2 regions of the Glutamicibacter nicotianae genome follow, and region 1 is predicted to be linked to the other one. Evidence: riboswitches for the same ligand, from Rfam matches in the RefSeq annotation. Region 1 holds a riboswitch; the other holds the start of a gene.

Region 1 (7,108 bases):
GAGTGGCTTAATTGCTTCAAAGGTGTGAGCTGACCTACCTATATGCTGGGTGGTGTACAGCATGTGGAACCTTCGGGAAATGGGAGCACTGCGGTTAGGGTTGGTTGTTGAGGAACAAGCACTTTAAGGATTTAGATGCAATCGGTGATCACTGAGGATTTCGCGCCCCTGGCCCAGGCTTTGGAAGCGCGTGCCGCTGAGGAAGAAGGCTACTCGGCGCAGCTGGCCGTATACCACCGCGGAGAACTGGTGCTCAGCCACACCGTCGGAGAGCACCTCTCGGGCGACGCGTTGACCTGTGTTTTCTCCTGCACCAAGGGCCTTGGCGCGCTGGTCGTGGCACTGCTGGTGCAAGATGGCCTGATTGATCCGAATGCGCCCATGGCCACCTACTGGCCTGAATTCGGCGAGAACGGGAAATCCCGGCTCACCGTCGGCGAGGTGCTCAGCCACCAGGCCGGCGTGCTGGGCGTTCCCGGGGGCGTGCCCAGCAAGATCCTCCTGGACTCCGCCGAGTACGCCAAGGTGCTCGCTTCCATGCCCAGTGTCTGGCCGCTGGGGCAGAATATCGTCGGCTACCACGCGATCACCATGGGCGTGCTCATGGAAGAACTGGTCCGCCGGGTCACCGGCAAGGAGCTCAAGGAGGTCTTCGAGGAGCGCATCCGCAAGCCGCTGGGCGCCGAGGCCTACATTGGCCAGGACCCAGCGCTGGAATCGCGCTACCGCGATGTGCTGCCAGCTGCCGAAGCTGCCACCGAATTCTTCGACCCGTTTTCCCCGGCCGGTCTGGCGGTGAATTCGGCCTCCGGGTTCGCGCTGGAAACCGGCCCGGTCTACAACTGGCACGAACTGGCCAACGCGCCGCAGGTGCGCGAACTGGGTCCGGCATCCATGGGAGCGGTGGCCAACGCCCAGGGCCTGGCCGCCATCTATGCCGCCTCCTTCGGTGCAGTTCCGGCACTGGGAACCACGCGCGGATTCCTTTCCGCCGACACCTGGTCCCAGGTATCCACCGAACTGGTCTACGGCCATGACCGGACCAATGGACTGCTGCAGGCCTTCGCCCTGGGATTCATGAAGGCCACCGCAAGCAACAATTACGGCTCGATTTTCGCCTACGGCCATGACGGTGCGAACTCCTCGCTGGCCTTCGCCGATCCGGCCCACCAGCTGGGCTTCGGATTTATCCCCTCGCGCAATGAAGGTCTCAAGGAGACCTCCACCGGGGTGAAGCTCAGCCAGCTGGCGCGCCAGCTGATCATGCAGAAGAACATGGCGGCCCAGTCTGCCGGCAACAACGCATAGCCGCCCCACCGGGCAAGGAACGAAGCAGGAGCGAAGTGAAGAAGTTTGTGGCACTGGGTGACTCGTTCACCGAAGGCGTTGGCGACGCGGATCCGGTCCGCCCTAACCAGGTGCGCGGCTGGGCGGATCGGGTGGCCGAGGTGCTCTGCGCCGAAGGAGAATGGGAATACGCCAATCTGGCCGTGCGCGGCAAGAAGATCGGCCAGGTGATCAACCAGCAGCTGGACCAGGCCCTTGCGTTGGGCCCGGACCTGGTCTCCATCTACGCCGGCGGCAATGACATCCTGCGGCCCAAGGCCGACCTGGATGCGCTGATGCGCGGCTATGCCGGCATGGTGCGCCGCTTTTCCGAAGCCGGAAGCACGGTGCTGCTGTTCACCGGTTTCGACACCGTGGACTCGCCGCTGTTCTCCAAGACCCGTCCGCGCACTGCCGTCTACAACGAGAAGGTCCGCGAAATCGCGGACGAATACGGTGCGCTGATCGCCGACTACTGGCGATGGCGCGAATTCTCTGACCTGCGCTACTGGGCGCCGGACCGGCTGCACATGAATGAGCTGGGTCACACGCTGATGGCCTCCAAGGTCCTGAACGTGCTCGGCGCCGGGCAGATCACCGAGGAGAACTGGTCCGCGAAGATCCACCAGCCGTCGCTGCCGGAGCTGGCGGTGAACTCGCGCGGCGAGAAACTGAAGCAGGAATTGGGCTGGGCCAGGGAGCATTTGGCTCCGTGGATCAAGCGACGGCTCACCGGCACCTCATCGGGAGATTCCTTATCAGCGAAGTATCCCGATTACATCCGTTTAACTGCCGGCGCAAACTGAACGCGTTTATGACTTTTCCTGTTCCTGCTCCTGTTTGACGTTGGGGGCGAGGCGGGTAACATGGTGGTGTGCTGCAGGTCTCCGGCCGGCAGTACACGCCATAGACGGATGGCGGGAGAGTCCCGTTCACACCATGGACGGGCGCCGTAGGAGCAATTCCTCCCCAGGAAACTCTCAGGCACCCGTACCGCCATCATGAGGCAACTCTGGAAAGAAACCGGCCCGTTCCGGTTCACCGAAGGTGCAAGTACCCGGCTTGGTTTGCTGGATGCGTAAAACTCTCAGGTTATGAAACAGGGATGGGGAGGTAAAAAGACCTTCCTTTGGCATGCGCCAAGACAGATCCCATGGAGATACCCGCACCATGACCATCACGCAGACTTCGGCACCAGCGAATACTGAATTCGTCTCCCGCCATATCGGCCCGCGTCCTTCCGACGTTGCCACCATGCTTCAGACCCTGGGCTACGACAGCCTGGAAGCACTGATCGATACCGCCGTTCCGGCAGGTATCCGCCAGGACTCCGCACTGGATATCCCTGATGCGCTGAGCGAAACCGAAGCCTTGGCCCACCTGCGTGCGCTTGCCTCGAAGAACGTCATGAAGACCCAGATGATCGGCCAGGGATTCTACGACACCATCACCCCAGCGGTAATCCGCCGCAACATCGTGGAAAACCCTGCCTGGTACACCGCCTACACCCCGTACCAGCCAGAAATCTCCCAGGGCCGCCTCGAAGCCCTGCTGAACTTCCAGACCATGGTCATGGACTTGACCGGCCTGCCGATCGCCAACGCTTCGCTGCTGGACGAATCCTCGGCCGCCGCCGAAGCCGTGCTGATGATGCGCCGCGCCAACAAGAAGAAGGCCAAGGGCAAGACCGTCCTGGACTCCAACATCTTCCCGCAGACCCTGAAGGTCGTGCAGGGCCGCGCCGACGCGCTGGGCTTCGAGATCGAGGTCGCCGACCTCTCCGCCGGCCTGCCCGAGGGCGACATCTCCGGCATCGTGCTCCAGCAGCCGGGCAATGACGGCTCGATCGCCGACCACGCCTCGATCATCGCCGCCGCCAAGGAAGCCGGCGCCATGGTGACCGTGATCGCCGACCTGCTGTCGCTGACCATGATCACCCCTCCGGGCGAGCAGGGCGCCGACATCGCCGTGGGCAACACCCAGCGCTTCGGCGTGCCGCTGTTCTTCGGCGGACCGCACGCAGCCTACATGGCTGTTGCCGACGGCCTGACCCGCTCCATGCCAGGCCGCCTGGTGGGCGTTTCGGCCGATGACGCCGGAGTTCCCGCCTACCGCCTGGCGCTGCAGACCCGCGAGCAGCACATCCGCCGCGAGAAGGCCACCTCCAACATCTGCACCGCGCAGGCCCTGCTGGCCATCTGCGCATCGATGTACGCCGTCTACCACGGCCCAGCCGGCCTGAAGCAGATCGCAACCCGTGCCAACAACCACGCCCGCGTGGTCGCCAGCTCGCTGGTCGCAGGCGGCTTCACCCTGGCCTCGGATACCTTCTTCGACACCGTTGTGGTGAACGTCGAGAACGCAGATGCCATCATCGACAAGGCCGTCGAAGCAGGCATCAACCTGCGCAAGGTCGGCGAAACCCAAGTGGGCATCTCCACCGACGAAACCACCACCTCCGCCGTGGTCAAGACCCTGCTGGAGGTCTTCGGTGCGGAACTCTCGGCTCCGGAAGGCTTCGAGCTGCCCGAGTCGATGGTGCGCACCAGCGACTTCATGACCCACCCGATCTTCAACTCGATCTCCTCCGAGACCCAGATGATGCGCTACTTGCGCCGCCTCTCGGATCGCGACCTGGCACTGGACCGCACCATGATCCCTCTGGGCTCGTGCACCATGAAGCTGAACTCGGCCGCCGAGATGGAATCCATCACCTGGCCTGAATTCGCATCCATCCACCCCTACGCACCTGCCGCGCAGACCGCCGGCTGGCGCGAGCTGATCACCGACCTGGAAGGCCGCCTGACCGCCATCACCGGCTACGCAGGCGTCTCCATCCAGCCGAACGCCGGCTCGCAGGGCGAGTACGCCGGCCTGCTGGCCATCTCGGACTACCACCGTTCGCGCGGCGAAGGCCAGCGCGACCTGTGCCTGATCCCTGCATCGGCGCACGGCACCAATGCCGCTTCGGCGGTGCTGGCAGGCATGCGCGTGGTCGTCGTGAAGACCGCGGCCGACGGCACCATCGACGCCAATGACCTGGATGCCAAGATCGAGGCCAACAAGGACGTTCTTGCCGCCATCATGATCACCTACCCATCCACCCACGGTGTCTACGACGCCGACGTGCGCGAGGTCTGCGACAAGGTCCACGCCGCCGGCGGCCAGGTGTACATCGATGGCGCGAACATGAACGCCATGGTGGGCCTGGCCCAGCCGGGCAAGTTCGGCGGCGACGTGTCGCACCTGAACCTGCACAAGACCTTCTGCATCCCGCACGGCGGCGGCGGTCCGGGCGTTGGCCCGATCGGCGTAGGCGAGCACCTGCTGCCATTCCTGCCAGGCGACGCCTCGGGCACCTACTCCGAGCGCGACGGCGTGCCGGTGGTGGCTACCGCCTTCGGATCGGCCGGCGTGCTGCCGATCTCCTGGGCCTACATCGCGATGATGGGCGGCGACGGATTGACCGAAGCCACCAAGCACGCGATCCTGAACGCGAACTACATCGCCAAGCGCCTGGGCGAGCACTTCCCGATCCTGTTCACCGGCAACCAGGACCTGGTCGCTCACGAGTGCATCCTGGACCTGCGCGAGCTGACCGCCAAGACCGGGGTCACCGCCGAGGACGTGGCCAAGCGCCTGATCGACTTCGGCTTCCACGCGCCAACCCTGTCCTTCCCGGTCGCCGGCACCCTGATGGTGGAGCCGACCGAGTCAGAAGACCTGGCCGAGATCGAGCGCTTCATCGAAGCCATGATCACCATCCGCCAGGAAATGGACGAGGTGCTCTCCGGTGCCTACAGCATCGAGGAATCCCCGCTGCGCAACGCCCCGCACACGGTCTCGGCAGTGGTCAACAGCAACTGGGACCGCAAGTACTCGGTGGAGCAGGCAGCCTTCCCGGTAGCGAGCCTGAAGTTCGACAAGTACTTCCCGACCGTGGGCCGCATCGACGGTGCCGGCGGCGACCGCAACCTGATCTGCTCCTGCCCGGCTCCCGAAGCCTTCGAAGACTAAGGAAGAGTTAGAGATGACTGAGACTACCCGAGCACTCAAGCACACCGCACTGCACGCCCAGCACGAAGCTTTGGGCGCGAACTTCACCGACTTCGGCGGCTGGGACATGCCGCTGAAGTACGGTTCGGAACTGGCAGAGCACAAGGCTGTGCGCTGCACCGCCGGCCTGTTCGACCTGTCCCACATGGGCGAGGTCTACCTCACCGGCCCGGAAGCCGGCGTCGCGCTGAACACCGCGCTGGCAGGCAACCTGAGCATCATGAAGGTCGGCAAGGCGAAGTACTCGCTGATCCTGAACGCCGAGGGCAAGATCATCGACGACCTGATCGTCTACCGCCTGGAGGAGGAGAAGTTCCTCGTCGTGCCGAACGCCGGCAACGCACCGGTGGTCGCAGCAGAGCTGGCAGCCCGCGCCGCTGATTTCGATGTTGTCGTCGATGACGCATCGGGCCGGCAGTCGCTGATCGCGGTCCAGGGTCCGAACGCCGAGGCGATCGTGAGCAAGCTGGCCGCCGATGAGGCAACCGCCCAGGCCGTCGCAGAGTTGAAGTATTACGCGGCTGTGAAGCTGGTGCTCGGCGGCATCGACGTGCTGCTGGCCCGCACCGGCTACACCGGCGAGGACGGCTTCGAGCTGATCATCGAGAACGAGGATGCGGCAGCCCTCTGGGAGAAGACCGTTGAGGCAGGCAAGAACCACGAGCTGGTTCCTTGCGGCCTGGCAGCTCGCGACTCTCTGCGCCTGGAAGCCGGCATGCCGCTGTACGGCAACGAGCTGTCCCTGGAACGCACCCCATTCGATGCGGGCTTCGGTCCGGTGGTTTCCTTCAAGAAGGAAGAGAACTTCGTGGGCCGCGAGGCACTGGAAGCGCTGCGCGGCACCACCCCGCCACGCAAGCTCGTGGGCCTCAAGGGACTGGGCAAGCGCGCCGGCCGCGGCGGCTACGCCATCGTCAAGGACGGCGCCGTCATTGGCGAAATCACCTCCGGACAGCCATCGCCAACGCTCGGCTACCCGGTGGCACTGGGCTACGTCGATGCCGAATTCGCTGGGACCGGAACCGAGCTGGAGGTCGATCTGCGCGGTAAGACTTTGCCATTTGTCGTAGTCGAACTGCCGTTCTACACCCGAGCCAAGTAACGTTAAACATCAGTAGGGCTAAGCTAAGCGCCCGCTAATTCCCTTGGGAGAGGAAATACCGTGAGTAAAGTTCTTTCGTCATTGCGATACTCGGCTGAGCACGAGTGGATCGATGCATCGTCCCCAGCAAAGATCGGCATCACCCAGGTTGCCGCTGACGCCCTGGGCGACGTGGTCTACGTCGACCTGCCAGAGGTTGGCGGCGCCGTGACCGCAGGCGAGACCTGCGGCGAGGTCGAGTCCACCAAGTCGGTCTCCGACCTGTACTCGCCAGTGACCGGCACCATCGTTGAGGTCAACCAGGAAGCCGTGGACAACCCGGCCATCCTGAACGAGGACCCATACGGTGCCGGCTGGCTGTTCACCGTTGAGGTCACCGAAGAAGGACCGCTGCTCTCGGCAGCAGACTACGCAAGCGCGAACGGTGGAAACGTCGAGTAATGAGTAACCAGACCTTTGAAACCGTTGCCTCGAGCTCGCTGACCCAGTCGCTGGCATCGCTGGACCCGGAGGTGGCGCAGCGCATTGACGCTGAGCTGGCTCGCCAGCAGCGCGGCCTGGAAATGATCGCCTCGGAGAACCACACCGCGCAGGCCATTATGCAGGCGCAGGGTTCGGTGCTGA
Region 2 (7,108 bases), 390 kb from region 1:
AAGCTGGACACCATCGTGCTGGACAAGACCGGCACCGTCACCACCGGCGTCATGGCGCACACCGGAACCCGCACCGTCGATGGCGTCGACGAGGCCACCGCACTGGCGCTGGCAGGAGCCGTGGAGCACCACTCCGAGCACCCCATCGCCCAGGCCATCGCCGCCGCGGCGTCCGTCCAGGCCCCGCTGGCCGAGGTCACCGGCTTCCATGCGGAGCCAGGCGGCGGCGTGAAGGGCACCGTAGGCACCCAGCTGGTGGTCGTCGGGCGCCCCTCATGGCTCGAATCCCAGGGCGTCATGCTGGACGAATCCGCCCGGCAGATGCTCCACGAGGCCGAGCAGGCCGGCGCGACCGCCATCCTGGTCGCGGTGGACCAGCAGTTCCAGGCAGTGATCTCTGTGGCAGACAAGATCAAGGACAGCTCCGCGAAGGCCATTGCCGAACTGCAGGAACGCGGCCTGCGCGTCGTGCTGCTGACCGGCGACAACAAGTCGGTGGCCGCCGAGGTGGCCGGGCAGGTTGGCATCAAGGAAGAAGATGTCTTCGCCGGCGTCTTCCCTGCCGACAAGGCCAAGGCGATCAGCACGCTGCAGGAGCAGGGCAAGGTCGTGGCCATGGTGGGTGACGGCGTGAATGATGCGCCGGCACTGGCCCAGGCGGACCTGGGCATCGCGATGGGCTCGGGCACCGACGTGGCCATCGAGGCAGCCGACATTACCTTGATGGGCAATAACCTGCACCAGGTCACCCAGGCCATCGACCTGTCGGCCAAGACCCTGTCCACGATCAAGATGAACCTGTTCTGGGCCTTCGCCTACAACACCGCAGGCATCCCCGTGGCCGCCCTGGGCCTGCTCAACCCGATGATCGCGGGTGCAGCCATGGCAGCCAGCTCCGTGCTGGTGGTGCTCAACTCGCTACGGCTGCGCCGTTTCGGAAAGCACTAGCACCAGCCGGGAACACCCCCTGGGGCGGCCGCGTGAGAAATTGCGCTGCATGTCCCAGGGGTTTTGCCCATGGCCTTCGTCATACCGGTGGCCTACGGCGTGGAAGGCGGAGATCCGTGCTGTCCATTCCCGGAGCGGGAGATCGCCGGATGCGAATCATTACGAAAGCCCAAACACGGTTTTCCGCGTCATTTTTCCGGGGAATCGTCTAGCCATGCGAATTAGCGGGGTGCGAAATATGAAAATGCGATTTGCGCCACATTGAAGCTTCTGCGCATACTGTGATGGCAATCACCACATATGCCGCTGATGCGTGGCGGGAGAAACCCGCCCACACCATGGGCGGGCGCCGTAGGAGCAATTTCCTCCCCGGAAAACTCTCAGGCACCCGTACCGCCACGACTAGGCAAATCTGGAAAGCAGTGCGGTACGGCCGCACTCACCGAAGGAGCAAGCTTCGCCCAGTAATCGGGCCGAAGTGAAAACTCTCAGGTCGACATGCAGATTGGGGAGGGACCAAGAACAGTGCCGCACCGAGCGCACCGGATTCGAGGTACTCCCCGTGGCTGGCCTGGTCCCTGCTCTTTGCGCAGCGTGCCGGGCAAGCCTGCTGGACTGCTCCGATACGGAAGTGTTCATCGAAGCGAGACTGCACTCCAAGCCAACCCGGCTTGGAGGCAGATCAGCTTCGGGGCGTCACGCCACACTCCTGGAAGGCAACCAGCATGAGTACCACCAGTTCTGACCCACTCTCGAGCGCGGGCTCTCCAATCGACACTTCCAGCTGATCACCATTGGCGGCGCGATCGGCATGGGCCTGTTCATGGGCTCCGGCAAGACCATTTCGGTCGCCGGCCCGTCGGTCATCTTCGTCTACATGATCATCGGCTTCATGCTCTTCTTCGTCATGCGCGCCATGGGCGAGCTGCTCATCGCTTTGGACCTCGTTGCCCGGGTACACCTCCCGGGCACCCCAGTCCTGGGCCAAGGCGTCCTGCTAGACCATCGCGCGGCACTGCTTCATCGAGTACACGAACGCCTCCAGATCCCGCGGATCATCCAGGACATTCGAATCGATGTTCACCGGATCTTCCAGTCCAGGTCCGCTCAGGGTGATCTCGCCACGGCTGTGCGGGGTCACGATTCCGGAGTGCAGGGTGGATGCGGTGCCCTCGATCGGTTCCATGCCCGGGGAGTACATCGGCACGGCGAAGAAAATCGGCTGGGTGTCCGGGCGGTCCAGGTCTGCGCGGGAGCGGGAGAACATGTGCGATTGCGAGACCGAGACCCCGGTGCGCGGGGCAGGAATCTCCCGGGTGGTGGTTTCGGCGATCATCGGAGCCAGCAGATGGTCGTGCAGGTTCTTGCCCACCTGGTCCAACTCATGCAGCGGCTCTACGCCCACTGCCCGGAGTTCGGCCGCCGGGCCGATTCCTGAGCGCAGGAGGAACTGCGGGCAGCCCAAGGCGCCGGCGCTGAGCACCACCTCATCGGCGCGCAGCTCCTGCAGCTGCCCGTCCTTCTGGTAGCGCACGCCCCCGCGGTGCCGGATTCGAGGATCACCGAGTGCACCTCGGCATCGGTGATGATCTCAAGACGCTCGCGTACCGGCTTGAGGTAGGCCTTCCAGGTGTTGATGCGTTCGCCGACAACGACGTTGATCTGCTCCTTGGACACGCCGTCCAGCTGCTCGCCGTTGTAGTCGGGGTTGAACTCGATGCCGGACTGCACTGCCGCGTCGATAATCGACTGGTGGATTTCATCCAGCTCGTAGTCGTTGTCCACCGGCACCAGCCCTTCGGTGCCGTGGAACTTGCTGGCACCGCCGGAGAAGAGTTCTCGATAGGCTTGTAGATCGGCAAGACGTTCTTCCAGGCCCACTGCTCGCCGCAGTCCTTGGCCCAGCCGTCGTAGTCCTGCGGGGCGCAGCGCACCCAGATGGTTGCGTGCAGCGCGTGCGATCCGCCGAGCACCTTGCCACGTGGCAGGTGCATCGGCTTGTTGGCGGCCCCGGCCATCGGGACCGTGTGGTAATCCCAGTCTTCCTTGCTGTGCCACAGCTCGCCCATGCGCGAGAGGTCGTGGATGGCGGGGTTGGTGTCCTCGGATCCGGCTTCGAACAAGGTCACCTGCGCTCCGGAATCCACCATCCGGCGCGCGACGACCGCACCTGCTGAACCTGCTCCAACGACAATGACCGATGTGCTGCCCATGAATACTCCCCCACCTTGAGGTGCCTGCGAAACGTGTTCATCCCAGTCAGTACAGGTCAGCAGTTTCGCCATTGGCATCCGGCGCACAGCAATTGGCAATGCGTGCGCATTATCGGTTCGGGGCCGCGTCGCCTATTTGCGGATCCGGCCCGCGCGCAATTCGTCGATGCGGACCAGGACCACCCCGCCCACGATCAGCAGGCCGCCGAACAGCTGCACCGCACCGGGCAGCTCGGAAAGCAGCAGCCAGGCCCAGAGCACCGCGAAGAGCACCTCGGTCAATGAGATGAAGCTTGCCACCTTGGATCCCAGTTCCCTCGCGGCCATCACGCCGGTGGTGTAGGAGAACACGGTGGCGATCAGGATTAACCCGGTCAGCGCCAGCCACCACGGGGTTTCGAAGCCTGCAAATGACCCGGTTCCGGGAGCCCAGTGCATGGGAAGGATACCCAGGGACCCCACGGCCAGCACGGTCAGCGCACCGACTGCCATGCCTCCGGCAGAGAGCATGATCGGCGGCAGCGCGCCATCGACCTTGGCGCTGATGAAGAAGTAGACTGTCAGCCCGATGGCGGCTCCCAATCCCCAGAGCACGCCAATCGGATCGATCCGCGTCGTGCCGGTCAGGTCGAGCACCGCCACCAGCCCAGCGAGCGAGAGCACGGTTCCGGCGATGGTCGCGATGGACGGCCTCTTCTGGTGCCTGGCCCATAGCACCAGCACAATCAGCACGGGAGCCAGGTATTCCAGCAGCAGGGCCACGCCCACATCCAATCGCTGCACCGCCAGGAAGTAGCACAGCTGGCAGGCACCCACTCCGAACAGTCCGAAGAGCACAATCGAGACCCAGTTGGTGCGCAGCAGCACCCACCGTCCGCGCATCGCCAGCAGGGCCGGAATGGCCAGCACCAGTGCCGCGCCGGCCATGCGGGCGGCTACCGCGGCGGTAGGGGTCCAGCCGGCTTCAAAAAGCCCCTTGGCGAAGGACCCCGACAGCCCGAAGGCGGCCGAGGAGGCCAGCGCAATCCAGATGCCCTTCGATTGGCTGGGATGGCGGGTCGCAGCGGTGGTGGAAGCTGCAGGCGCACCGTGGGTAGACAGGTCGCTCATGAGAGTCTTTCGCGCAGAATTTCATGCCCCATTCAGGGGCAAATGGGGCTATGAGCATGACGATACGGTTAGGCTTGAGGGGCAGTCAATCCACCCACCTTCCAGGAACGAATTATGACCTTTGCCCCAGATATCGAAGCGTCGCTGAAGACCGTGGTGAATCTGCTGAATACCGAGGTGCAAATCGTGGATATGCTCTCCACCGTCGCTGATCTCGATGAGTTCCTTGAGGCGGAGAACTTCGACGGCTCGCGCGCGCACAACCAGGCCGAGCTGCGTTCCATCCGCCAGCTGCGTTCCCAGCTGAAGAACATCTGGATCGGCACCGAAGAAGAATCAGTGTTCCGGGTCAATGCCATCCTGCGCAACGCCAACGCCCAGCCGCAGCTGATCAAGAGCGAATCGATGGGCTACCATCTGCACGCCACCACCAACAGCACCCCGCTCTACGACCGCATGGCCGTGGATGCCGCGATGGCGCTGGCCGAAGTGATCCGCTCCGGCGGGTTGCAGCGGTTGCGGATCTGCGCGTCCGAGGACTGCGAGGCGGCGCTGCTGGATTTGTCGCGCAACCGCTCCAAGCTGTATTGCGATACCGGCAACTGCGCGAACCGCGAGCATGTGCGCGCGTACCGTGCGCGCAAGGCGTCGAAGCGCTCAGGCCAGCAGGTAGCGGCCGGCTGACGCTCCGGCCAGGATCGCGTTGCGCGGTGCTCCTCGCCTTTTGCCATACCCGGGCCATATGATGAACACACAACCGGGACACCGGCAATGGCAGTACTGGAAGGGGCAGTCCATGACTCAGGAAACCCACGCTTCGGATGATTACGAAGCACGGATCGAAGCGGCTGAGAGCGGCCCGCTGAAAGCCGCCGCCCGCTGGGTCGTAGCCCTGGCATCGGCAGCCTTGGGCGACGCCGAATACGAGGCGAATGAGCCGCAGGTCGTCGTGCATTCGCGCCAGGACGATTCGGTAGTCCTGCGCATCACGACCTCCAGCCTGGAAGAGGCTGAACGTCTGGTAGTCCAGATCCGCGAGGACCTGGAAACCTTGAGCACCGACGAGTTCAGGGCGGAGTGGGAAGGCGCCGGCGACAAATCCTAGCGGCGCCAGTGGCCGTTTAGCGCTCGACGAGAATTCCGTCGATGTCCGCGTACACCATCGCGCCCGGTCGGATGTTCACATCCCCGATGCTGATGGTCTCGTCCACTGAGCCATGCGAGCGCTTGACGGTTTTGCGCGGGTTGCTGCCCAGCGCCTTGATGCCCAGCTCCAGTTCGGCCAGTGCGGCCCGGTCGCGCACGGCGCCGCTGATGATGACTCCGGCCCAGCCATTGGCTTCGGCGCTCTCGGCAATCATGTCGCCCAGCAAGGCGTAGCGCAGGGATGCTCCCCCATCGACCACGAGCACCTCGCCGTTGCCCGGGAAGCTCAAGATTTCCTTGACCAGACCGTTGTCTTCATGGCATTTCACGGTGCGTGCCGGGCCGTAGAACGACAGCCGCCCGCCGAAGTCCTGGAACTGCGTCGAAACAGACTGCAACGCATCTCCATGCTGGTCGTAGAGGTCGGCAGTGCTGATCGGTTCCTGGTGCATGGTTTTCCTCCGTGAGCCGCGATAGTGTCCCACCACACAGCTTAGCCCTTTGCGTGCACAGCCCCAGAGCATGACGAAAGGTTGAGCGCTCCAGCTCGGCTGCATAGGCCTGGGGATCCGCTGCCCCATAGGGCGAGGCAAAAAAAGAGAACGCGCTGGGACTATCCGAGGATGGACAGTCCCAGCGCGTCATGCCGCGTGGCTAAGCTTTACGGTCAGTCTTCAAACTTCTTGTCCGGGTTGGCAGAGGAACGATTGACCCCGGTGCCCTTGCCAAGTTCCGGATCATTGTCCTTGGCTGCCATGGTCAATACCGAGATGACCAGCAGGCTGGCGACGAAGGCGATGCCGAAAGCGGCCAAGCCGATGTCGAAGCGCAGTGGATTCTGCGATCCGCCGGTGGAGCTGATCAGGCCGACCACGCCGGAGACAAGGCCCAAGATCAGCGAGAAGCTCAGTGGGCCCTTGATTGACTGGCTCCACGGTTGCTTCTTCTTATTGTTTCCCACCAGAAACTCCGTTTCTACTCTTGCTGCTGACCTGAGGACTACTTGTTGTCCTGGTCCGGGGTAATGGTCGTGGCCGGTGCGGCCGTCTTCATCTCATGGCGATGGCCGAAGGCGGCAATCAGCGCGAAGACCGCGAGAACGATGGCGCCGCCGCCAATCAGGCCGAACAATGCGTGTGCATCCATGCCGCCGCTGAAGCACAGCGCAATGGCCAAAATCACGCCCACCGCGCCGGTTACCAGCTGGTTCCTGAACGGCGGGAAGGCTTCGCGGAGCTTGGCGAAGACCACCAGCTCGGCAATGCCGCCAGCCAGGAAAGCGAACGCTGCCACGTAGCCGACCCAGCTGATCGAGCTGACGAAGATGGTTGCGATGCCAGCCATGAGCATCAGGCCAGCACCCAGTGCGTAGGGGGCGCGCGACTTCTCGGGTGCGCTTTCCACCGATACGTACTGCCACATGAATACGCCGGTGACAACGAGGAACGCTGCCGTCGAGTAGGTCACTACCTTCTCATCTGCGCCGATCCAGAAAATCGACATCAAGGCATAGGCCAGAGCTGCCAGACCGCGCAGGAACACTGGGCGGAATACATCTGACGCTTGGACTGGGGTGGTTTTAGGTGCAGGCACAATTTCTATTCTACCGCTCATAGAACTAACCGCCACTTCGCCCGGGGTTAATCACATCAGCCGCGGCGGCGGATCAGCGACTCGTCCAGATCCTTGAT

What was found. Region 1 has a riboswitch for glycine ahead of gcvP (aminomethyl-transferring glycine dehydrogenase). Riboswitches for the same ligand answer to the same signal wherever they lie in the genome.
Region 2: it holds a riboswitch for glycine, as region 1 does, so the genes downstream of both, JOE62_RS15870 (D-serine/D-alanine/glycine transporter) here and gcvP (aminomethyl-transferring glycine dehydrogenase) in region 1, are expected to answer to the same signal.

What each region holds. Positions count from the first base shown of each region.
Region 1 is NZ_JAFBCH010000001.1:2,940,040-2,947,147, reverse strand. Features, by position in the region: gene JOE62_RS14035 (serine hydrolase) at 145-1,308, shown strand; gene JOE62_RS14030 (SGNH/GDSL hydrolase family protein) at 1,344-2,132, shown strand; glycine riboswitch at 2,235-2,332, shown strand; gene gcvP (aminomethyl-transferring glycine dehydrogenase) at 2,497-5,343, shown strand; gene gcvT (glycine cleavage system aminomethyltransferase GcvT) at 5,357-6,484, shown strand; gene gcvH (glycine cleavage system protein GcvH) at 6,545-6,925, shown strand; gene glyA (serine hydroxymethyltransferase) at 6,925-7,108, shown strand, end outside.
Region 2 is NZ_JAFBCH010000001.1:3,327,019-3,334,126, forward strand. Features, by position in the region: gene JOE62_RS15865 (heavy metal translocating P-type ATPase) at 1-948, shown strand, start outside; glycine riboswitch at 1,256-1,354, shown strand; partial or broken gene JOE62_RS15870 (D-serine/D-alanine/glycine transporter) at 1,694-1,885, shown strand; gene JOE62_RS16565 (GMC family oxidoreductase N-terminal domain-containing protein) at 1,946-2,434, opposite strand; gene JOE62_RS16570 (GMC family oxidoreductase N-terminal domain-containing protein) at 2,344-2,829, opposite strand; partial or broken gene JOE62_RS16575 (GMC family oxidoreductase N-terminal domain-containing protein) at 2,835-3,095, opposite strand; gene JOE62_RS16690 (hypothetical protein) at 3,016-3,180, shown strand; gene JOE62_RS15890 (EamA family transporter) at 3,294-4,271, opposite strand; gene JOE62_RS15895 (CGNR zinc finger domain-containing protein) at 4,386-4,955, shown strand; gene JOE62_RS15900 (hypothetical protein) at 5,068-5,376, shown strand; gene rraA (ribonuclease E activity regulator RraA) at 5,393-5,869, opposite strand; gene JOE62_RS15910 (hypothetical protein) at 6,085-6,378, opposite strand; gene JOE62_RS15915 (DUF308 domain-containing protein) at 6,417-7,010, opposite strand; partial or broken gene JOE62_RS15920 (alpha-hydroxy acid oxidase) at 7,067-7,108, opposite strand, start outside.